Regions from separate parts of the Streptomyces sp. NPDC051664 genome, predicted to be linked through region 3. Evidence: riboswitches for the same ligand, from Rfam matches in the RefSeq annotation. Region 3 holds a riboswitch; each other region holds the start of a gene.
The links. Region 3 has a riboswitch for thiamine pyrophosphate ahead of thiO (glycine oxidase ThiO). Riboswitches for the same ligand answer to the same signal wherever they lie in the genome.
Positions count from the first base shown of each region.

Region 1: another riboswitch for thiamine pyrophosphate. It lies ahead of ACIA8E_RS00140 (thiamine ABC transporter substrate binding subunit); the one in region 3 lies ahead of thiO (glycine oxidase ThiO).
Region 2: another riboswitch for thiamine pyrophosphate. It lies ahead of thiC (phosphomethylpyrimidine synthase ThiC); the one in region 3 lies ahead of thiO (glycine oxidase ThiO).
Region 4: another riboswitch for thiamine pyrophosphate. It lies ahead of ACIA8E_RS33340 (purine-cytosine permease family protein); the one in region 3 lies ahead of thiO (glycine oxidase ThiO).

Region 1 covers NZ_JBITCU010000001.1:27,245-33,102, forward strand. The annotation lists gene ACIA8E_RS00135 (ABC transporter permease) at 1-1,300, opposite strand, end outside; gene ACIA8E_RS00140 (thiamine ABC transporter substrate binding subunit) at 1,420-2,541, opposite strand; TPP riboswitch at 2,615-2,731, opposite strand; gene rlmN (23S rRNA (adenine(2503)-C(2))-methyltransferase RlmN) at 2,768-3,874, opposite strand; gene ACIA8E_RS00150 (DUF6233 domain-containing protein) at 4,094-4,435, shown strand; gene ACIA8E_RS00155 (hypothetical protein) at 4,462-4,713, shown strand; gene ACIA8E_RS00160 (phosphatidate cytidylyltransferase) at 4,911-5,858, opposite strand, start outside.
Region 2 covers NZ_JBITCU010000006.1:175,151-181,008, reverse strand. The annotation lists gene ACIA8E_RS14335 (metallophosphoesterase) at 1-605, shown strand, start outside; gene ACIA8E_RS14330 (hypothetical protein) at 788-1,612, shown strand; gene thiC (phosphomethylpyrimidine synthase ThiC) at 1,772-3,547, opposite strand; TPP riboswitch at 3,540-3,673, opposite strand; gene ACIA8E_RS14320 (YibE/F family protein) at 3,745-5,082, shown strand; gene ACIA8E_RS14315 (SsgA family sporulation/cell division regulator) at 5,178-5,615, opposite strand; gene ACIA8E_RS14310 (IclR family transcriptional regulator) at 5,717-5,858, opposite strand, start outside.
Region 3 covers NZ_JBITCU010000004.1:204,448-210,305, forward strand. The annotation lists gene ACIA8E_RS09975 (thiazole synthase) at 1-529, opposite strand, end outside; gene thiS (sulfur carrier protein ThiS) at 532-750, opposite strand; gene thiO (glycine oxidase ThiO) at 747-1,979, opposite strand; TPP riboswitch at 1,977-2,089, opposite strand; gene ACIA8E_RS09990 (hypothetical protein) at 2,141-2,482, shown strand; gene ACIA8E_RS09995 (NAD(P)/FAD-dependent oxidoreductase) at 2,580-3,770, shown strand; gene ACIA8E_RS10000 (Rv2175c family DNA-binding protein) at 3,875-4,240, shown strand; gene thiE (thiamine phosphate synthase) at 4,384-5,037, shown strand; gene metF (methylenetetrahydrofolate reductase [NAD(P)H]) at 5,173-5,858, shown strand, end outside.
Region 4 covers NZ_JBITCU010000028.1:84,565-90,422, reverse strand. The annotation lists gene ACIA8E_RS33350 (GMC family oxidoreductase N-terminal domain-containing protein) at 1-1,371, shown strand, start outside; gene ACIA8E_RS33345 (hypothetical protein) at 1,384-2,322, shown strand; TPP riboswitch at 2,444-2,538, shown strand; gene ACIA8E_RS33340 (purine-cytosine permease family protein) at 2,530-3,936, shown strand; gene thiM (hydroxyethylthiazole kinase) at 4,011-4,820, shown strand; gene thiE (thiamine phosphate synthase) at 4,817-5,494, shown strand; gene ACIA8E_RS33325 (YceI family protein) at 5,813-5,858, shown strand, end outside.

The sequences.
Region 1 (5,858 bases), on a different contig from region 3:
GCAGACGCCCGTCCACCGCCCGCAGGACCGGCAGCATCGTGCGTACGACGAACGGCACACCGACCAGCGCCTGGGCCAGCGGCACCAGGATCCAGGTGGTCCGCAGGTCCAGCGGGGGCTTGTCCAGCGTGATCAGGAAACCGAAGCCGACGGTGACCGCGGACACCCCGAGCGGCAGCATCAGCAGCGCGTCGAAGCCGCGGACGAGCCGCCCGGCCCGCCTCGTCAGCGCCGCCGCCGCGAGCCCGCCGACGACCAGCGCGATCGCGGTCGCGACCAGGGCGTACTGCAGTGAGTTCCAGATCGCTTCGAGCGGCGCGACCAGGAAAGTGCCGCCGCTCGCGTCCACGGACCGCAGAGCGCGGTAGTAGTCGAAGCCATGGCCGCCGGGCACGTCCAGCGAGCGCTCCACCAGCACGCCGAGCGGCAGCAGGATCAGCACCAGCACGGTCAGCAGGACCCCGCCGAGCAGCGCCCGCTGCCCGGCGCCGCGCGGCCTGCGGGCGGTCTGCGCCGGGTCAACCAGCTTCAGCGCCGTCTCCCTGCGCCGCACGGTCCAGGCGTGTACAGCCAGGACCGCGCCGACGGCGGCGAACTGCACCATCGTCAGCACGGCGGCCGTGGGGAGGTCGAGCAGCTGGGCGGTCTGCCGGTAGATCTCCACCTCCAGCGTGGAGTACGCCGGACCGCCGAGGATCTGCACGACCCCGAAGGAGGTGAACGTGAAGAGGAAGACCATCAGCGCCGCGGCGGCCACGGCGGGCGCGAGGGCCGGCAGCGTCACCCGCCGCCACGCTGCCAACCGCCCGGCGCCCAGCACCCGGGCGGCCTCCTCCTGCCGTGGGTCGAGCTGCGACCACAGGCCGCCGACGGTCCGTACGACCACCGCGTAGTTGAAGAAGACATGGGCGAGCAGGATCGCCCACACGGTGGTGTCGAGCCGTACGCCCGCCAGTTCGTCGAGGAAGCCGCCGCGCCCGAGCAGCGCCAGGAAGGCCGTCCCGACGACGACGGTCGGCAGGACGAACGGCACCGTGACGACCGCCCGCAGCAGTTGTTTGCCGGGAAAGTCGAAGCGGGCGAAGACATAGGCGCCGGGCAGCGCGATCAGCAGGGTCAGCGCGGTCGAGGCGAGCGCCTGCCAGGTGGTGAACCAGAGGACGCCGAGGATGTCCGGCCGGCTGAGCACCTCGCCGATCCGGCCGAACTGCCAGACGCCGTCGGCCTTCAGCCCGCGGCCGACGATCGCGACGACGGGGTAGGCGAAGAACACCGCGAAGAACGCGACGGGCACGGCCATCAGTCCGAGCCGCACCGCGCCCCCGCGCCACGCCCTCGGGCGTGCGGCGCCCGCCGCGCGCCCCGGCCGGGCGCGCGGACCTGCCCCGCGCGCGCCCGGGCCGGGTGCGGGCGTCTTCGTTACTTCACTACGAGCGAGGACCACGACTGGACCCACTGCTCACGGTTCTTGGCGATGGTGTCGGGGGCCACGGTGGTCGGCTTGTCGACCGTCGCGCCGAACTCGGTGAAGATCTCCGGCAGCTTCGCGTCCTTGGTGACCGGGCTCACGAACATGTTGAGCGGCATGTCCTCCTGGAACTTCTTGCTGATCAGGAAGTCCAGCAGAGCCTTGCCCCCGGCCTCGTTCCTCGCGCCGTTCAGCAACCCCGCGAACTCGATCTGGCGGAAGCAGGTGCCGGTCGCGACCCCCGTCGGGGCCTCGGTCGGCTGCGGCTTCGCGTACAGCACCTCGGCCGGCGGGCTGGAGGCGTACGACACGACGAGCGGCCGGTCGGCCTTGGCCTTCTTGCCGCCCGCGGAGCCGGAGAACTCCTCGTTGTACGCCTGCTCCCAGCCGTCGACGACCTTGACGCCGTTGCTCTTCAGCTTCTTCCAGTAATCCTGGTAGCCGTTCTCGCCGTAGGCGGCGACGGTGCCCAGCAGGAAGCCGAGCCCGGGCGACGAGGTCGCGGCGTTCTCCGTGACGAGGAGGTTCCTGTACGCGGGCTTCGCCAGGTCGTCGAAGGTCGTCGGCGGCGCGAGCTTCCGGTCGGCGAAGTACTTCTTGTCGTAGTTGATGCAGATGTCGCCGGTGTCGATCGGCGTGACCCGGTGCTTGGTCGCGTCCAGCTGGGTATCGGCCGCGACCCGGTCGCTGCCCTTCGCTTCGTACGGCGTGAACAGACCGTTGTCGAGGGCGCGGGAGAGCAGCGTGTTGTCGACGCCGAAGAACACATCGCCGCGCGGGGATCCCTTGGTCAGGATCTCCTGGTTGAGTGCGGCGCCGGCGTCACCGCTCTTGAGCACCTTGACGGTGTAGCCGGTCTCCTGGGTGAACGCCTTCAGTACGTCCTTGGAAGCGTTGAAGGAGTCATGGCTGACCAGGGTCACGGTCTTGGACCCGGAGCCCTTCGTGCCGCCGGCCCCGGAGGCCGAGCCGTCGGAACTGCTGCAGCCGGCGAGTGCCGTGACGCCGAGCGCGGCCGCGACGGCCGTCGCCGCAAGCTGCTTGGTGCGGCGCGTGGTACCGGTGGTGCTCATTGTTGATTCCTCCTGGGTTTGACCAGGAAGAGACGCGGCCCTGCCCACCGGGAGGTGGGCAGGGCGCAACAGCATGAGTTGATGACCGAACTTCCTACCCGGAATGACCCGGGCGAGGTTCAGAGGGTCTGCGGCCAACCTGTCGTCGGTGCCGCACTCTCAGCGCTGTGGCGCTCCCCTGTCGGAATATGAAATTGATTTCGGCCCAGATTACACGGGCCGTCTTTCAGCGCTCGGATGCCGCCAGCTGCCCGCACGCCCCGTCGATCTCCTGACCGCGGGTGTCCCGCACGGTCACGGGCACCCCGTGGGCGGCGATCGCCTCGACGAACGCCTTCTCGTCCTCGGGCCGCGAGGCGGTCCACTTGGAGCCGGGCGTCGGGTTCAACGGAATCAAGTTGACATGCACACGCTTGCCCTTGAGGAGCCGGCCGAGCAGGTCACCACGCCAGGCCTGGTCGTTGATGTCGCGGATCAGCGCGTACTCGATGGAGATCCGGCGGCCGGACTTCTCCGCGTACTCCCATGCCGCGTCGAGCACCTCACGCACCTTCCAGCGCGTGTTCACCGGCACGAGCGTGTCCCGCAGCTCGTCGTCCGGCGCATGCAGCGAGACCGCGAGCCGGCACTTGAAGCCCTCGTCGGCGAAGCGCAGCATGGCCGGCACCAGGCCCACGGTGGAGACGGTGATCCCGCGCTGAGACAGGCCGAGGCCGTCCGGCTCGGGGTCGGTCAGCCGACGGATCGCGCCGACCACCCGCTTGTAGTTGGCCAGGGGCTCGCCCATGCCCATGAAGACGATGTTGGAGAGCCGTGCGGGCCCGCCCGGCACCTCTCCGTCGCGCAGCGCCCGCATGCCGTCCACGATCTGGTGGACGATCTCGGCGGTCGACAGATTGCGGTCCAGGCCGGCCTGCCCCGTCGCACAGAACGGGCAGTTCATCCCGCATCCGGCCTGCGACGAGATGCACATCGTCACCCGCTCCGGGTACCGCATGAGGACGGACTCGACCAGCGTCCCGTCATGCAGCTTCCACAGCGTCTTACGGGTCGTGTCGTCGTCACAGCTGATGTGCCGGACCACGGACATCAGGTCGGGGAACATCGCCTCGGCGAGCTTGTCCCGCGAACCGGCCGGGATGTTGGTCCATTCCGCCGGGTCGTGCGCGTACCGCGCGAAGTAGTGCTGCGACAGCTGCTGCGCACGGAAAGGCTTCTCGCCGATCGCGGCGACGGCTTCCTTGCGCTCGGCGGGCGTGAGGTCGGCGAGGTGCCGCGGCGGCTTCTTGGCTCCGCGGGGCGCGACGAAAGTGAGTTCTCCGGGCTTAGGCATGGTTCCTCCAGTGTTGCAGACACGCCGTGGTCGCAGAGGCCTTCACCAGCTCAGGAGGGATGAGGTGCGCACACGCCCGGTCGTCGTCGGTCGTCATCAGTCGACGTCGGCGGCCCTTTGGCGGCCCACGGACGGCCCAGCCGCCCCGAGGGACAGTGACCGATCGCACGAAAGGCGAGTGGTACGCACAGCGTCCCACCGAGACCTAGAATCGAATACGTGTCCGAAAACTTCTCTCGTCTGGATCGCCTGCGCATCGTGCGCGAGTGGCAGGCGTATCAGCTCGGCCGAACCGATCGGACGATCGCCGAGCTGGAAGAACGCGAGGCCGCGGCCGTCCGGGCAGCACGCACCCTGCCGCCGCCGGCACCCGACTGGAGACTCTCCCTGCAGCGCGCGGGTGGCACGTCCCATGCCGACGCCGTCCACACGGGCGACTGCGGCATGGGCGGCAAGAGAACCAAGCCGATGACCCGGGAGCAGGCCCTGCGTGCGCTCACGGAAGACGGCATCACGGCCTGCCCGTACTGCCGGCCGGACAGAGAGCTGGGAGTGCTGTGAACCACGGACCATCGGAACCTGAGGACATGAGCGAAGCACCCATCGTCATCCACCGCCCAGCCGGAACGGGTGGCCGTCGGGTGACGATCCGCGCCCAGGTCGCGGGCCTCGCCCGCAGCGACGACGACGTGATCGAGTTCCTGCGCCGCGCGGGCCTGCCCGACGCCGGTGACGTACTGGACGACCCACGATGGGTGCAGTGGCAGGGCGGCCGACCACACCAGTACGGCGCGGCCTCTGTCGATGAGACTGCCGGCCCGCCCGGCCCGCAGCCGTAGACAGACCCACAGCAACCTCGAATCGGGACAGGTGGGCCGACACCCGCTTCAGGAATTGGATCCCCGGTTTCCGCCATGCCCGTGAACAGGCATGGTTCTTGCAGTCCCGCAGACAGAAGAGTGAGGGCCCGCCGCCCTCTGGACAACGGACCCTCACTCACAAAAAAGCAGGTCAGGATGGGTGGCGACCCGACTGTTCAGCTGGAGCCGACGAACAGCACCAGCAGCAGCCAGACCACCGGAGCGGTCGGCAGCAGCGAGTCCAGCCGGTCCATGATCCCACCGTGACCCGGCAGCAGCGTGCCCATGTCCTTGATCCCGAGATCCCGCTTGATCATGGACTCACCCAGGTCGCCGAGGGTGGCGCTGGCGGCGACGGCGAGGCCGAGCAGCAGACCCTGCCACCAGGTGCCACCGTCGATCAGGAACTGCATGCACAGCGCACCGGCGACCATCGCGAAGGCGACCGCCCCGAACAGGCCCTCGCGGGTCTTGCCGGGGCTGATCCGCGGCGCGAGCTTGTGCTTGCCGAAGCGCCAGCCGACGGCGTACGCCCCCGTGTCACTGACCACGGTCAGCAGCAGGAAGGTGAGGACCCGCTGCGGCCCGTCGTCCGCGCTCAGCAACATCGCGACGAAGGTGGCCAGGAACGGTACGTAGAACGCGGCGAAGACTCCGGCCGTGACGTCCTTGAGATACCCCTCCGGCGGCTCGGTCATCCGCCAGACGAGCAACGCCAGGGCGGTCAGCGCCATCGCGACCCACGCGCCCTCGGCGCCGCGGACATAGCCGGCCACGATCATCGCCGCGCCGCCGACCGCGAGCGGTACGAGCGGCGCCTTGATGCCCTTGCGCTCCTCGAGCCGGGAGGTGAGCTCCCAGAGGCCGACGACGACGGCGATCGCTATCACACCGATGAAGACGGCCTTGACGATGAAGAGCGAGGCGACGATGACGGCACCGAGCCCCACGCCGACCCCTATGGCGGCTCGCAGATCACGGCCCGCACGTTTCTTCTGCGGGGGCGGCGGGGTGGACATGGGCTCCTGCGGCTTCTCGTCACGGAACAGGGGGCCACCGCCCCGGCGGGCGGCTCCCCTGTCCCGCTCGTCACGGTCGTCACGGTCGTCAGCGTCTCTACCTGC
Region 2 (5,858 bases), on a different contig from region 3:
GCTACTGCAAGGCCCTGATGGGCAACCACGAACTACTTCTCATCGGCGCCAAGCGGTTCGCCGACACACCGGTCAACTCCGGTGCGGGCACCGCCACCTTCCAGGCCGCCTGGCTGCTCAACGGCGGCCAGAAGACCGACATGGAGCGGCTCCAGGACGTCCACCTCCAGTGGATGTCCCGTCTCGACGCGGTCGTCGAGGAGGACGGGCACCTTCTGATGCACTCCGACACGACGGCGTACCTCGAGTACGGCTCCACCATCGAAGACGTCAACGAGACCGTGCATGCCATTCTCACGCGTAACGACGCCGACGAGTGCTGGGACCTGTTCCGCAAGCTCACCAGGCGGTTCGCCTTCCGCGACGAGGGGGGCTCGCAGGCAGTCCAGGAGCTGATGGCGGCGTACGGCGGACAGCGCATCGTCCATGGTCACAGCCCCATTCCGTATCTGCTCGGCGAGGTCGGCTCGGAGGACGGCGAGGACAGCGCCGGCCCCGTGGTGGACGGCCCGCACGTGTACGCGGACGGGTTCGCCATCGCCATGGACGGCGGCGTGACCATGGCCGGAAAGCTGCTGGTCGTCCGGCTGCCCTTGCATGACTGACGGTCTTCGGGGAAGACGCATCCACGACCTGACCACGCCGACCACTGGGCCTATTTACGGAAACCCCCTGTCACCCCGTGCCGTGGGCGCTCTACCATCGGCCTATCAGTAGCAGGCTCTCCTCCGTTTCCGCCCAACTGCCCGGTCCAAGCGGGTACTCAGGCCCAACGGAGCATCGGGGGATGCACATGAACAGCGCTCCGCACCTGCTGGCCGAGGACCGACCCGAGTACGAGCGGATCCTCGGCGATGCGCTACGCCACGCTCACGAACGACCGGATCTGGCCGGAGTCGGTGAACGGCTCAACACGGAACAGCTGCGCACCATGGCGCTGAACGCCACGGCTCTGATCACCGCGGCGGCAGCCACCGAGTACGACCACTACGTGAAGGTCCGCGAAGAGCTGCGCGGACCGGCCGCCGACTCGGCCCAGGGCTCGGGCCTCGGGTCCGAAGCTGACGATCCGGACCGGCCTGGCGCCGGCATAGGGGCGGTCGTCACCGTCCTGGCGCCGATGCTCGCGGGCACCGCCGCCCTGATCTTCCTGCTGGTCGGCTACATCCTGAAGATGCTCAGCAGGCCCCCGTCGTTCGCCGACACCATGGTCACCGCCGGCTGGTTCTTCGCCGCGGTCATGGCGGCAGCGATACTGGCCGCCGCCATCGGACTGCTCACCACGGCGCTGCGCAACGGCTCGACGTCGCTGCCGGCCGAGGAAACCGAGGACGAGCTGCCGGAGGATGTGGCGCGCGCCAGGGAGGCCTGGCGCCATGCGCTGCTGGAGCGGGGCATCCTGCCGTTCCTGCGGGATGCGCTCGCCGATCCCACGGCCGGCCCCGCATCACGTACACCGCACCGTTCGGCCAACCGCATCCCGAAGATCGGCTACTCCAGGCCGGACTTCTCGGGCCCGGAAGAGGGCCCGGCGGCGGGTCCCCGCCCGTCGTTCACCAGCCCCGACTTCACCAGCCCGGACTTCGGCGGCCCGGAACACGAGCTGGACTGACCGGGTCGAATCCCTTGTTCGTCGTCCTCGTGCCGGCGATCGGAGCCGGTCTCTCCTCGTACCCGTGGCCCGGCTCCTCCTTCAGGCTTTCGGCCTGGAGACGTGCACTGCGCCGCGACGGTTCTCGCAGCGCCCCGGCGCAGTACACCACCCGATGACTCAGTCCGCGATCGGCAGATAGACGCGGTTGCCGGCCGCCGCGAACTCCTTGGACTTCTCCGCCATGCCCGCCTCGATCTCCGACTGCGAACCGCCGTGCTCACGACGGATGTCCTGAGAGATCTTCATCGAGCAGAACTTCGGGCCGCACATCGAGCAGAAGTGCGCCGTCTTCGCCGGTTCCGCCGGCAGCGTCTCGTCATGGAACTCCCGCGCCGTGTCCGGGTCGAGAGCCAGATTGAACTGGTCCTCCCACCGGAACTCGAAGCGTGCGTCCGACAGCGCGTCGTCCCAGTCCTGCGCACCCGGGTGCCCCTTGGCGAGGTCCGCCGCATGGGCCGCGATCTTGTAGGTGATGACGCCCGTCTTCACGTCGTCCCGGTTGGGCAGGCCCAGGTGCTCCTTGGGCGTGACGTAGCAGAGCATCGCCGTCCCCCACCAGGCGATCATCGCGGCGCCGATGCCCGAAGTGATGTGGTCGTACGCCGGGGCTACATCGGTGGTCAGCGGGCCGAGCGTGTAGAACGGCGCCTCCTCGCAGATCTCCTGCTGGAGGTCGATGTTCTCCTTGATCTTGTGCATCGGGACATGGCCCGGGCCCTCGATCATCGTCTGGACGCCGAACCGCTTGGCGATCGAGTTGAGTTCGCCGAGCGTGCGCAGTTCGGCGAACTGCGCCTCGTCGTTGGCGTCGGCGATCGAGCCGGGACGCAGCCCGTCGCCCAGCGAGTACGTCACGTCGTACGTCGCGAGGATCTCGCAGAGCTCCTCGAAGTTCTCATACAGGAACGACTCCTTGTGGTGCGCCAGGCACCAGGCCGCCATGATCGAGCCGCCGCGGGAGACGATGCCGGTCTTGCGGCGGGCGGTGAGCGGGACGTACGGGAGGCGCACGCCGGCATGGACCGTCATGTAGTCGACGCCCTGCTCGGCCTGCTCGATGACGGTGTCCTTGTAGATCTCCCAGGTCAGTTCCTCCGCCCTGCCGTCGACCTTTTCGAGGGCCTGGTAGAGCGGAACGGTGCCGATCGGCACCGGGGAGTTACGCAGAACCCACTCACGGGTGGTGTGAATGTTGCGGCCGGTGGAGAGATCCATGACCGTGTCGGCGCCCCACCGCGTCGCCCACGTCATCTTCTCGACCTCCTCCTCGATGGAGGAGGTGACCGCGGAGTTGCCGATGTTGGCGTTGACCTTCACCAGGAACCGCCTACCGATGATCATCGGCTCGATCTCCGGGTGGTTGACATTGGCCGGCAGGACCGCCCGGCCCGCGGCGATCTCCTCGCGTACGACCTCGGGTTCGACGTTCTCCCGGATCGCCACGTACTCCATCTCCGGGGTGATCTCGCCCCGCCGGGCGTACGCGAGCTGGGTCACCGGCTGCCCCTCGCGGCTGCGGCGCGGCTGCCGCGGGCGACCGGGGAAGACCGCGTCGAGGTTGCGCAGTCCGCCGCGCGGCGAGGTGTGCTTGAGCCCGTCGTCCTCGGGGCGGACCGGGCGGCCCGCGTACTCCTCGGTGTCGCCGCGGGCGACGATCCAGTTCTCCCGCAGCGGCGCGAGGCCGCGGCGGACGTCGGTGTCCGTGGTGGGATCGGTGTACGGCCCCGACGTGTCGTACAGCGTCACGGCGTTGCCGTTGGTCAGGTGCACCTGCCGGACCGGCACCCGGAGGTCCGGGCGCGAGCCCTGGACGTATCCCTTGTGCCAGCCGATGGACTTTCCGGCCTCGTCACTCTGGTTCGAGGCAGGCGTGCGTGCGTCCGATGTGGTCATGAGACCTACTCCCTACGCCGGCATTACCCGGTAACAGGTTCGGCGGTCGGCGCAGCCTGTCCCGTACGGATGTACGGATATCAGCGCCCTCTCAGCCCGGTGCTCCGAGCTCCCGCGTGTACAAAGGTGTCATCAAGCTAGCGCCCTTCGAGGCGTACTGAACAGTGGACCCCTTCACTTCTTGCGATGATCCCCCGGTGACGTCCCCTCAAAATGACTCCGGACCGCAGGACCATCAGCACGGTCACTCGCACAGTCACGGGCCTGCGGCGCCGGTCTCGAAGCATCTGCGCAAGGTCATCGCGGCCGTCCTGATCCCGTTCACCACCGCTGTCGTCGTCGGCCTGGTGGTGCTCTGGCCGGGCGGTGCACCCGCGCACGAGCGCACCGGCGTCGGCTTCGACCGGCAGACCCAGCAGGCCACGGTGGTGAACGTCGACAAGGTCGACTGCAAGGACGTGAACGCCGCGCAGACCGCTGCCACCGGCAACACCACGACGCCGTCGGGGAACGCCACTCCCGGCCAGGAGCCGGGGCTGTGCGAGAAGGCCACGATCGAGGTGACGACCGGCCACGACAAGGGAAGGACCTTCGTCGAGATCGTCCAGCCCGACGCGCCACGGCAGTTGCACGAGGGACAGGGCGTGATCGTCGCGTACGCCCCCGACGCGCCCCATGACCTTCAGTACTCCGTGACGGATGTGGACCGGAAAGTCCCGATGGCTCTGCTGGCCGGGATCTTCGCTCTCGCAGTGGTCGTGGTGGGCAGGCTGCGCGGGGTGATGGCGCTGATCGCGCTCGCCGTGTCGTTCGCCGTGCTGACCCTGTTCATCCTCCCCGCGATCCTGCAGGGTTCGAACCCGCTGCTGGTCGCGGTCATCGGGGCCAGCGCGATCATGCTGATCGCGCTCTACATGTGCCATGGGCTGACCGCCCGCACCTCGGTCGCGGTCATCGGCACGCTGATCTCACTGCTGCTGATCGGGCTGCTCGGTTCGCTCTTCATCGACTGGGCGAGCCTGACCGGCAACACCGACGACAGCACCGGCCTCATCCACGGCCTGTACCCCCACATCGACATGAGCGGCCTGCTGCTGGCCGGTGTCATCATCGGCTCGCTCGGCGTGCTGGACGATGTGACGGTCACCCAGACATCGGCGGTCTGGGAACTGCACCAGGCCGACCCGACGATGGGCGCGCGGAAGCTGTACCGGGCAGGCATCAGGATCGGTCGCGACCACATCGCCTCAGTGGTCAACACGCTGGTGCTCGCCTACGCCGGCGCCGCGCTTCCCTTGCTGCTGCTGTTCTCGATCGCGCAGAGCAGTGTGGGCACGGTGGCCAACAGCGAACTCGTGGCGGAGGAGATCGTACGAACGCTGGTCGGGTCGATCGGACTGGTCGCCTCGGTGCCGGTGACGACGGTGCTGGCGGCGCTGGTCGTCTCCGCGGACCGCACAGGGCTCGGCGCGGGAACCGAAGCTTCGGCACCCGCACGGAACGGAAGGGGCCGGCGTCGCAGGGCGAGGCATTGACGCTCAAGGCTGTGGCCGTCCCGGCGCGGAGTGCATATCACCCGTTCGGCAGATACCGCGTTCGACCGGCGCGCCATCCGTCGGCGCAAACCTTTTCAACCGGCGTTCTGTTCCTTGGCCAGGATCCGGCCCAGCGCCTCCTCGAGGTTGCCCTCGAAGTCACTCAGCGTGCACTCCTGGCCGAGGGGGACGAGCTTGTCCGTCCGGTCGAGAAACGCGACGAGTGGCGCCGTGCCGGCCCTGAAGAGAGCGCGGTCCGCGCCGACCTGAAGCCGGATGTGTACGTCGGACAGCCCCTCGGGCTCAGTGGGACTGATGTGCACATCACCGTCACCGCTGGGGCTGTTGAGGCCGTCCAACAGAAGCTCACGACCGAAAGCCCAGGTGACGGGGGCGTCGCCGGGCAGATGGAAGGTCATCCGGATCGCGTACGGATCGCATACCTCGTACCGGAGCTCCACCGGGATACGGAATGAGAGCTCCTCGGAGACGAGAAAACTCATCATGACCTCAGCTTGAACCGACTCGCGCATCGTTCAACCCCGCAGTAGATGAATCTGGCCAGGAATGATCCCCCATGGCCCTATTGACGCCATCGTGGTGTACGCGATAGCAGATCACAAGGAGTGATTTTTCAGATACTGATAGAGAACACCAACGAACGCAAGAGGCTCGCCACTTCACCGCGTAGTCGTTCGACTGCGGGGAGCAAGCGTTCTTCTTCCTCGAGAGGTACCGAAATGGCCATGGCGGCAGCCGTGTAGCCGACTGCGATC
Region 3 (5,858 bases):
CGTGCTCGACGATCAGCTGGAAGTTGTGCGGGTTGCGGATGCCGAGACCGGAGCCGATCGGGGAGCCGAGCGGCATGATCGCCGCACATCCCACGTCCTCCAGCTTCCGGGCCAGCACCGGGTCGTCATTCGTGTACGGGAGGACGGTGAAGCCGTCGTCCACCAGCGTCTCCGCGGCGTCCAGCAGCTCGATCGGGTCGGGCAGCAGGGTCCGCTCGTCGGCCACCACCTCCAGCTTGATCCAGTCGGTGCCCAGCGCCTCGCGGGCCAGCCGCGCGGTCAGCACGGCCTCGCCCGCGGTGAAGCAGCCCGCCGTGTTCGGCAGGACGCGGATCGAGAGCCGTTCCAGCACGGAGAGCACCGAACCCTGCACGGTCGGATCGAGGCGGCGCATCGCGACGGTGGTCAGCTCGGTGCCCGACGCGGTCAGCGAGCGTTCCAGCACGTCGAGGCTGGGCGCCCCGCCCGTTCCCATGATCAGCCGGGAGCCGAACGTCGTGTCGCCGAGGGTGAAGAGATCGTCGGACATGGTCAGCCTCCCTGGACCGCGGTGAGAACTTCGATCCGGTCGCCGTCGGCGAGCGCGGCGGTGGACCACCGGCTGCGGGGGACGACGGTCTCGTTGACGGCGGCCGCGACGCCGGAGGGCGCAGCGGTGAGGGTGGCGACGAGGGCTTCCAGGGTGGTGCCGGCGGCGATCGAGCGGGGGTCGCCGTTCACGGACACGGAGAGCGCGACGGAGTCGGTCATGCGGGCTGCTCCTGACGTGCGGAGGCGGTGGCGGGGGGCGCGGCGGGCGGCGGTACGGCGGGCCCGAACCGCCCGGGGGTGAACGGGCGGGCCACGGCGGGCAGCTCGCCGGTGGTCAGGAGCTCGGCCATGGCGTCGCCGGTGACGGGGGTGAGCAGCACCCCGTTGCGGTGGTGGCCGGTGGCGAGATACAGGCCCGGCAGGGCGGTGGGGCCGAGCAGCGGGGCGTTGTCGGGGGAGGCGGGGCGCAGGCCGGCCCGGGTCTCGGTGAGCGGCAGTTCGGTGATGCCGGGCACCAGCTCGTGGGCGTCGCGCAGCAGCTCGTACACCCCGCCCGCCGTGACCGTGGTGTCCCAGCCCATCTCCTCGCTGGTGGCGCCGACGACCAACTCGCCGTTCTCGCGCGGGACGAGATAGACATGGCTGCCGCGGACCACGGCTCGTACGGTCCGGGTGAGGAACGGCGCGTACACGGCGGGCACGGTCAGCCGCAGCACCTGCCCCTTCACCGGCCGGACGGGCGGCACGACCTCGTCCGGCAGCCCCGCGAGCCGTCCGCTGAGGCTGCCCGCGGCGAGCACGATCCGGTCGGCTGCGAGCTCCGTGCCGGCTGCCAGTACGGCTCCGGCTGCCCGGTCCCGCACCACCACGAGGCGTTCCGCCCGGTCGCGGTGGAAGACCACCCCGGCCCGTTCGCAGGCCGTCAGCAGGGCGGCGGCCAGCCGGCGGGGGTCGACCTGGTGGTCGCCGTCGACCCGCAGACCGCCGCGCACACCCGGCGCCAGCATCGGTTCCAGGCGGCGGCACTCGCGGCCGGTGAGCCACTCCGACTGCAGCCCCGAACGGTGCTGGAGCGCGTGCAGTTCCCGCAGATGGGCGCGGTCGTCGGAGTCCAGGGCGACCGCGAGGGTGCCGCAGGCCCGGAAGCCGATGTCCTGGCCGCTCGCCGCCTCCAGTTCGGCCGCGAAGGCCGGGTAGCGCGCGGCGGAGGCGAGATTGAGACCGAGCAGCATCTGCTCGCCGTAGTGGAGTTCGGTGACGGCGGCGAGCATTCCGGCCGCGACCCGGGCAGCACCGCCGCCCGGGTCGGGGTCGACGACCGCGGTGCGCAGGCCGCGCTGCGCCGCCCGCCAGGCGGTCACCAGACCGATGATTCCGCCCCCGATGACGAGGACGTCGGATCCGGGTACGCCGGATCCGTCTGCTGATGTGCTCCCGGAGGATCGCATGGGCGTCCAGCCCCTCCCTTCGCCGGCATGACCCGGATCAGGTTCGTACGGTCGGAGGCCGCCCAGCCTCCCTCTCAGCCCGGTGCGTCCGGGCTCCCGCGAGTGTCTTACGTCGGCCACCCTAAACCCCGTCACCCGGCCCCAGTAAGGGAGCGGCCACCGTGGCCCGTTCACTCGACGGACTTGTCCTCTCGCCGGTCGCCGACCAGGCGCCGGGTCAGGTCGGCACCCGGACCCGCTTCACGTACCACGAGGAGAAGGGCGCGATCTGGGCCGACTACGCGGGCGGGGACGTGGTCCGGGGCCATCTCGTCGGCACTCGCACCGGCGATCGACTCGACTTCCGCTACGTCCAGTTGAAGCAGGACGGATCGACCTCCTGCGGACACTGCGTCTCCACCGTCGTCGGCCTTGCGGACGGCCGGGTGCGGCTGGAGGAGCGCTGGGAAGGGGAGTCGCAGGAGGGCAGCGGGACGAGCGTGGTCGAGGAACTCGCAACCTGATGGTTCGTCAGATGCTTAAGGTGGACAGGTGAGCGAACAGCAGACAGAGCAGCCTGGCCGGCGGACAGAGCGCCGCGTCGTCATCGTCGGTGCGGGCATGGCCGGCGTGCAGACCGCGGTGGCCCTGCGGGAACAGGGCTTCACCGGCCCGGTCGCCCTGATCGGTGCCGAACCCCACCAGCCGTACGACCGGCCCCCGCTGTCCAAGGCGGTGCTGCTCGGCACGGCCGAAGGCTCCGCCTTCGACATCGACTTCGAAGAGTTGGGCATCGAGCTGCAACTGGGCCGTGACGTGACCGGCGTACGGGCCGACGCGCACGAACTGGACACCCTGACGGGCCCCGTACCGTACGACGTCCTGGTCATCGCCTCCGGCGCCGAACCGGTGGTGCTGCCCGGCTCCGAGGGGGTGCCCGGCGTCCATCTGCTGCGCACCCTCGACGACGCCGCACGGCTACGGCCGGTCCTCGACCAGCAGCACACCGTCGTGGTCGTCGGCGCGGGCTGGATCGGCGCCGAATTCGCCACCGCAGCCCGCGCCGCGGGCTGCGAGGTCACCGTCGTCGAGGCCGCCGAACGGCCGCTCGCGGGCGTCCTGCCCGCCGAGGTCGCTGCCCCGATGGCCCGCTGGTACGCGCAGAGCGGCGCCGAACTCCTCACCGGCGCCCCGGTGGCCCGGATCGAGCCCGGCAGTGTGGTCCTCGCGGACGGCCGCACGGTTGCCGCCGGAGCGGTGGTCGTCGGGATCGGCGCCCGGCCCGCCACCGGCTGGCTGGCCGGCTCCGGCATCGCCCTCGGTCCGGACGGATCGGTGACCGCCGACGCCGCGCTGCGCACCTCGCTGCCCGATGTGTATGCGGTCGGGGACTGCGCCTCCTTCCCCTCCGCGAGGTACGGCACACGGCTCCTCGTCCACCACTGGGACAACGCCGTCCAAGGGCCCCGGACCGCCGCCGCCAACATCATCGGTGCCGGTGCGGACGGGGCGTCGCAGCTCCTGGCATACGACCCCGTGCCGTACTTCTGGTCCGAGCAGTTCGACCGGTTCGTGCAGTACGCGGGCCATCACGGGGGCGCGGACACCCTGATCTGGCGTGGTGACCCGGCCGATCCCGCCTGGTCCGTGTGCTGGCTGCGGGGCGGCGCACTGGTCGCCGTCCTCGCCGTCGGGCGGCCGCGCGATCTGGCCCAGGGGCGCAAACTCATCGAGGCGGGGGCACGGCTGGATCCGGTGCGGGCAGCCGACCCCGCCGTACCGCTGAAGTCGGCCAGGGCCGATGCCCCGTAGCGGCACGCCCGGAGGGGTTCCGGAGCCCTTGCGGGCACTGGGTCGACCCCCGTCCGGTCGGGTCCGCGTGCCGACTGTCGGTCCGGGATGGCACGCTTGACCCCGTGACCGAGATTGACGCAAAGATTGATGCTCTCGTCCCCGCCTGGCTCCACCTTCCCGACATCGCGGAAATGCTCGATGTCGAGGTGACGCGCGTGCGGCAGCTGGTCAAGGAGGGCCAGCTCATCGCCGTACGACGTGGTGAGAACCGGACGCTCCAGGTGCCTGTTGCCTTCATCGACGGCAACAAGGTGGTCAAGGGCCTCTCCGGCACCCTGACGCTCCTGAGGGACGACGGCTACACCGACGAAGAGATGCTGGAGTGGCTCTTCACTCCCGACCCGACCCTGCCGGGTACCCCCGCGCAGGCGCTGAGCGAGAATCGCGGCACGGAGGTGAAGCGCCGCGCCCAGGCGCTCGCCGTCTGACCGGGACAACCGCACGCGGGGTACGGGCACGGTCCGTTCCGAACGGCCCGGCCCGTACCCTCGCAGCACGCCGCACCGCTGTACCAGCCCGACCGTGTCGTACCGCTGAATTCCGTACAGCTGTATCAAGGGGGAACCTCGCCATGCCCACGCCTCGCGAGCTGCTGTCCGACGCCCGGCTCTATCTGTGCACGGATGCCCGCAGGCGCCAGGGCGACCTGCCCGCCTTCCTCGATGCTGTGCTTTCCTCCGGGGTGGACATCGTCCAGCTGCGCGACAAGGGCATGGAGGCGGCCGAGGAGCTCGAACACCTCGCGGTCCTCGCCGACGCCTGCCGACGCCACGGCAAGCTCCTCGCCGTGAACGACCGGGCCGATGTCGCCCACGCCATCGGGTCCGACGTGCTCCACCTCGGCCAGGGAGACCTGCCGGTCCCCGCCGCCCGCGCCATCATCGGCGAGGACGTGGTGATCGGCCGCTCCACGCACGCGGAGCCCGAGGTCGACGCCGCCGTCGCCGAGCCCGGCGTGGACTACTTCTGCACCGGACCCTGCTGGCCCACCCCCACCAAGCCCGGCCGGCACGCCCCCGGCCTCGACCTCGTGCGGTACGCCGCCTCTCTCGCCCAGCCGCGCCCCTGGTTCGCCATCGGCGGGATCGACGCGGGCAACCTCGACGAGGTGCTGGACGCGGGAGCGCGCAGGGTCGTCGTCGTACGGGCGATCACCGAGGCCGACGACCCGGTGGCGGCCACCGCGGAGCTGACGAAGCGGATCAGGGCGCGCGCCGACGGCTGACAGGCGCGTCACGGAAATCACAGGTCATCCGGAGCAGGTCGGAGGACTGTCCGAAGGGTGGACAAACCACCAGTCAATTCGGGCAATTGCCGCTGGTCCGGTTGGGGGACCGTCGCGCCCTGGTTAATCTGCAGTATGGCCCTTGGCACTCCCTCTACCAGGACGGATCACGCACGCACCGTGCGTGAGCTGCTGGCGACCGGCAAGACTTCGTATTCGTTCGAGTTCTGGGCGCCCAAGACCGAGAAGGGCGAGCGTAATCTCTGGAATGCGTTGCGCCGGGTCGAGGCGGTGGGCCCGAGCTTCGTCTCCGTGACGTACGGGGCCGGTGGTTCCACCCGGGCCGGGACGGTCAGAGCCACCCAGCAGATCGCCGCCGACTCCACGCTCACCCCGGTCGCGCACCTCACGGCCGTCAACCACTCCGTCGCCGAACTGCGCAACATGATCGGGCAGTACGCCGACGCCGGGATCAGGAACATCCTCGCCGTGCGCGGCGACCCGCCGGGCGACCCGATGGGCGCGTGGGTCGAGCACCCGGAGGGTGTGCGGTACGCGGCCGACCTCGTCCGGCTCATCAAGGAATCCGGCGATTTCTGCGTCGGGGTCGCGGCATTTCCCGAGATGCATCCGCGCTCGACCGACTGGGACACCGACATCCGGCATTTCGTGGACAAGTGCCGCGCGGGTGCCGACTATGCGATCACGCAGATGTTCTTCGATCCGGACGACTATTTGCGGATGCGTGACCGCGTGGTTGCTGCGGGTTGCGACACGCCCGTCATCCCCGAGGTCATGCCGCTCACCAGCGTCAAGCAGTT
Region 4 (5,858 bases), on a different contig from region 3:
GGCGGGTCCAGCGTGGTCTACTTCGCCGCTTCGCTGCGGGCTCCGGGCTTCGTCTTCGACCGCCGCGGCAGTCTGGGCCACCGCCTGTGGCCTTCGACCCTGACCCGCGCCGCCCTCGACCCCTGGTACGACCGGGTCGAGGAGGCTCTGCCCGTCGCCGAGCAGAGCTGGGACCAAGTCCCCTATCCCGGAGGGCTGTTCGCTGCAGCGTGCGCGCGTGCGGGCCGCACCTGCAACCCTGTGCCCGTCGCCGTCGACCTGGCCCGCTGCACCAACTGCAACTGGATGCTGAACGGCTGCCACTTCGACGCCAAGCGCTCCATGCTGCTGAACTACCTCCCCGCCGCGACCGCGCACGGCGCCGAGATCCGCCCGCTCCACGAGGCGCAGACGATCGCTCCCGCCAGCACACCCGGTTACCGCTACCGCGTCTCGTACACGCAGCTCGACGCCGGCGACTACCGGTTGCCGGTCGGCGTGGGGGCGATCGAGGCCAAGACCGTGGTGCTGGCCGCGGGCGCTCTGGCCACCCCCGTGCTGCTGCAGCGCTCGGCTCCCCTGCTCGGCGGCGTCCCGCAAGCCGTCGGGCGCTACTTCTCGGGCAACGGCGACCGCGTGTCCATCGCCGACGTCGACGAAGGCAAGGTGCGCGACCTGCTCGGTCTCGAGCGCGCACCGGGCGTCCCGTACCAGGGCTTCCCCATCGGGAAGCCCATCGGCTCCATGTCGTACGACCGGCTCGACCCGGCAGCGGCGGAGTTCACCCGCTTCTCCCTTCAGCAGATCTACTTCCCCGGCATCACCGACCTGCTGGCGCAGGCCACTGACGCCCCGGCGACGAGCTGGTTCGGCGTCCACAAGAAGGAGATGCGGGCACGCTGGCCGTCGTGGCTCTCCGTGCTCGCCATGACGGAGGACGACAACGAGGGCGTCTTCGGCCCGCCGCCGCCCACCGGAAGCTCGACGCGCGTGGCCACGTCGCTCTGCCTGTCCACGCTGTCGTACCGGCCGACGGCGAACACCCTGCGCGGCTGGGCCGCCGCGGATGCCGAGGCCCGCGCGGTGCTGGAGCGCGACGGTCTTGCGCGGGTGCGGCCCTGGAGCGAGAACGCCGCCGGGTCCGTGAGCGCGCACCCCCTCGCCTCCTGCCGGATGGGTGACGACCCCGCCACCTCGGCGCTCGACGAACGCGGCGAACTACGAGGCCATCCCGGCCTGTTCGTCACGGACGGCTCGGCAGTACCGACCTCGCTCTGCGTCAACCCCTCACTGACGATCGCGGCGCTGGCCGAACGGGCCTGTCCCGGCATCGTGGAGAGCACCGCCGAGGCAGGCGTTCGCGCACGGTACGGGGCCCCCGCGCCCCGGTGAAAGGAATCCCTCGTGAACTCGCTCTACCCGCCGCGGATGACCGGCCGTCCAGGGCGGCTCGAAGTCTGGTACGCGACGTTGACCGATCCTCGTACCGGTACCGGCCTGTGGATCCACCACGAAGTGGTGACGCCCAAGCACGGCGGCCCGGCCCGGGCACATGGCTGGATATCCGTCTTTCCGCCGGACGGACCGCCGGTCACCGAGCGGTTCGGGGCCCCGGAATCCCCGCCGCCCCAGGGCGAGGCGTACTTCGCGGTGCCGGGCGTGCGGGCAACGCCCCGGCTGCTGGAAGGCACCGCGGGCGCGATCACCTGGCGCCTGACGGTCACCGGCGGCGGAGAGCCCCTCTACACCTTTCCGCGCTGGTCCTGGCAGCGTGAGCTGCTGCCCGCCGCCCAGATCGTGCCTGCCCCCGACGCCGTTTTCGACGGGGAACTCGTCGTCGGGGAGCGGCGGTTCACCCTCTCCGGCGCCATGGGAGGCGTCGCCCGGATCGCCGGTCACGGCAATGCCCAGCGATGGGCGTGGCTCCATGCGGGCCTCGGCGGCGGGGACGTACTGGAAGTGGTGGCCGCCGTCGCCCGCCGTCCCACGATGCGGTGGCTGCCACCGCTGCCCATGCTTCAGCTGCGGATCGGTGGCACCGACTGGCCGCGCGACCCGTTGCTGACCGCCCCACTGCTGCGTGCACGGATCGGTCTGCCCGACTGGTCGGTCGCAGGCGGCACCGCGCGGCGCAGGCTACGGATCGATGTGACCCAGGACCCGGCCGACTGTGTGTCGCTCTCCTACACCGACCCTGACGGAGCGACCGCCACGTGCACCAACACGGAACGTGCCACCGTCGACGTGATCGTCGAACGCCGCACCGGGCTGCACCGCTTCGAGGTGGAACACCGCTGGCATCTGGATCGCACGGGTCACGCGGAGGTGGGGACGCGACCGTGAGCACGGCGCGCCGCCCCCCGTGGCGCGGACCGCGCATCCACGCCACGGACGAACCCACCGAGTCGTCTGCCACACAGACCTCGGTGCAGGTGTTCAAAGGGACCGGGTTAGTCTGACCGTCGTACCGGACACGGGGTGCCCTATCCGAGGGCTGAGATCACACCCGTCGAACCTGAACCAGTTCGCACTGGCGGAGGGATGTCTTTCATGCCGTTGACGCATGTTTCCGGCGGGCTGCCCGCCGACGGCCGGCAGACCGTCTTCGACGGACGGATGCCGGCGGCCCCCGGCGACCTCCGCGTCGAGACGCACGGCATCGAGCCGGTCCCCGAGAGCAACCGTTACGGCGGTCCCGGGCGCCTGTTCACCGTGTGGTTCGCTCCCAATCTGACCATGACCGGCGTGTTCACCGGCACCGTCGGCATCGCCCTCGGCCTGGACTTCGCCACCGCGCTCGCCGCCGTCGTGCTGGGCACGGTGCTCGGCGCGGTGCCCACCGCCTACCTGGGCACCTGGGGGAGCCAGACCGGTGCCGGGCAGCTGCCGCTGGCCCGGCTCGCCTTCGGCCGGGCCGTGACGGTGCCCGGCATCCTGCAGTGGCTGTCCTCGGTCGCCTGGGACGCGCTGATCGGGCTGTTCGGCGGGGACGCGCTCGCGCGGCTGTGCGGCTGGCCGTTCTGGCTCGGCGTCCTGGCCATGATGCTGGCCCAAGGCGCCCTCGGCGTCCTGGGCTACGAGGCCATCCACCGGCTCCAGATCGTCATGACCTTCGTGCTCGCCGCCGCGTTCGCGCTGATCGCCTGGCGGCTGCTCGACGGTGTCCATCCGGTCGGCGCCGGCACCGCGCACGGCGCCGACCAGGCCGGCGCGTTCGTCCTGACCAGCACCATCGCGCTGAGTCTGGCCCTGTCCTGGGCTCCGTACGCCAGCGACTTCAGCCGCTATCTGCCGCCCACGACCTCGCGCCCGCGCATGTTCTGGTTCACGCTGCTCGGCCTCGTGGTGTCCTTCGTGGCCGTCCAGGCCCTCGGGTTGCTGGGCGCGTCCGTGCTGACCGACCAGACCGCCGCAGGGGTGGACAAGCTACTGGGCGGTGGGGTGTTGGGCGCGTTCGGGCTGCTCGCCGTGGCGCTGGCTGCGCTCTGCAGCAACGCCATGAACGACTACAGCGGTTCCTTGGCTCTGCAGACCGTCGGCGTGCGCCTTCCGCGCCCGGCGGCAGCCGCTCTCGCCGCCGTCCTCGGCTTCCCTCTGGTGCTGTGGATGCACGCTGCCGACACCACTGCCCGCTTCCAGAACGTGCTGCTGTTCGTCGGCTACTGGATCCCCGGATTCGTGGCGATCGTCATCGTCGACTGGATCGCACGGTCCCGGGCACGGGGCGGTGCGGCGATCGACCTCGCCGCCGAGACCGCCCGGCCGCACTCCGGATGGCCCCCGCTGCTGGCATTCGCCGTCGCCTTCGCCGCGGCCGTGCCGTTCATGGACACCAGTCTGTACGTGGGCCCGGTGGCGGCCGCCCTGCACGGCGCCGACCTCTCGTACTACGTGGCGTTCCTCGTGGCGCTCGCCGTCTACGCGCCGCTACGGCTACGCCATCGCCCGCAGGACTGACCTGCCGCCGGCCGACGGACCCCGACGTCCGTCGGCGCCCGAACGACATCCCCTCCCCCACGGAGCGAAATCCCATGCCCGTTGCATCCGCCGATCACACCGCCTTCGTCCCGCAGGCCCTCGCACGCGTGCGGACGGACTCCCCTCTGGTTCAGTGCCTGACGAACTCGGTGGTCACGGGCTTCACCGCCAACGTCCTGCTGGCGCTGGGCGCCTCGCCGGCCATGGTCGACATTCCGGAGGAGGCCGGCCCCTTCGCCCGGGTCGCCTCCGGTGTCCTGATCAATCTCGGCACCCCGCACGCGGAGCAGCGCTCCGCCATGGTCGAGGCCGCACGGGCGGCGGGTTCGGCCGGCACGCCGTGGGTCCTCGACCCGGTGGCGGTCGGCGCGCTGCCGGTGCGCACCGCGCTGGCACGAGAGCTCCTGCGGCTGCGACCGACTGTGATCCGGGGCAACGCGTCCGAGATCATCGCACTCGCGGGCGCGGGCGACGGCGGCCGCGGCGTGGACTCCTCCGACGGCGTCGGGGCCGCCGAGGAGTCAGCACGCGAGCTGGCGCGTACAGCCGGCTGCGTGGTCGCCGTCTCCGGGCCTGTCGACTTCGTCACCGACGGGGTGCGCAGCGCTCGGATCGCCAACGGTGATGCCCTGTTGACCCGGGTGACAGGGGGCGGCTGCGCGCTGGGGGCGGTGATGGCGGCCTTCGCGGCGGTCGACAAGGACCGGTTCGCCGCGGTGGTGGCCGCCGTCACCGCGTACACGGTGGCCGCCGAGCTGGCCGCGAAGGAGGCCTCCGGGCCCGGCAGCTTCGCCGTCGCCTTCCTGGACGCACTCGCCGCGCTGGAGGAAGCGGACCTCGCCGAGCGGGTGGCTCTCTCGTGACCGCGGCACCGGTGGATCTGTCGGTCTACCTGGTGACGGACACGGCCCAGTGCGCGGCGCGCGGCCGGAGCGTGGCCGAGACCGTCGTCCTGGCAGTGGCCGGGGGCGTCACCGCCGTGCAGATCCGGGAGAAGCACGCCACCGGGAGGGAGTTCCTGCACACGGTTCTGGAGGTGGCCGCCGTCCTCCCCGACCGAGTGACGCTGATCGTCAACGACCGGGTGGACGTGTTCCTGGCGGCCCGCGCCGCCGGCGCACGCGTGACGGGTGTTCACGTCGGCCAGTCGGATCTGCCGCCGGCCGCCGTACGCGAACTCATCGGAGAGGACGCGGTTCTGGGCCTGAGTGCAGCCACCCCCGATCAACTGCGGGCCGCCGCCGAGGATCCGGCGCGCGTCCACCACGTCGGCATCGGCGCGCTGCATGCGACCCGGACCAAGGCGGACGCCCCGGCCCCGCTCGGCCATGCCGGCTTCGCCCGCCTCGCCCGGCTCAGCGACCTGCCCGCCGTTGCCATCGGCGGCATCACCCCGGCCGACCTGCCACGCCTGCGAGACGCCGGGGCGGTGGGAGCCGCCGCCGTCTCCGGCATCTGCGCCGCCGAGGACCCCCTTGCGTCGGCCCGCGCATACGCCTGGGCATGGACCCGTGTCCGGGAGGAGACCCTCGCATGACCGCGCCCGGCCACGTGCTGACGATCGCCGGATCCGACCCCGGTCACGAGCCGGAATTCAGCCCGGCCCGCAGTCGATGCCGACGCCGGGCACCCACGGACTGAGCATGCTCACGGCTGTCACGGGACAGCACTCCCTGCGCGTGGCGCGCCCCTCGCGACGTTCCGGGCGACGGCGTGGCACGCATTCCCGTGGAGGACCGCCGGTGACTGACCGTACCCGTACAGTGTTCCGAGTTGTGAAAGTCTGTTCATACATGAGCGGGTTTCCCACCCGTGACTTGTGCGTGCGACGTACCGCCGAGTAACAACATGTCTCATGAACTTTTTCAGCCGCGGCACCACGCTCCGACGCCCGGCGGCGC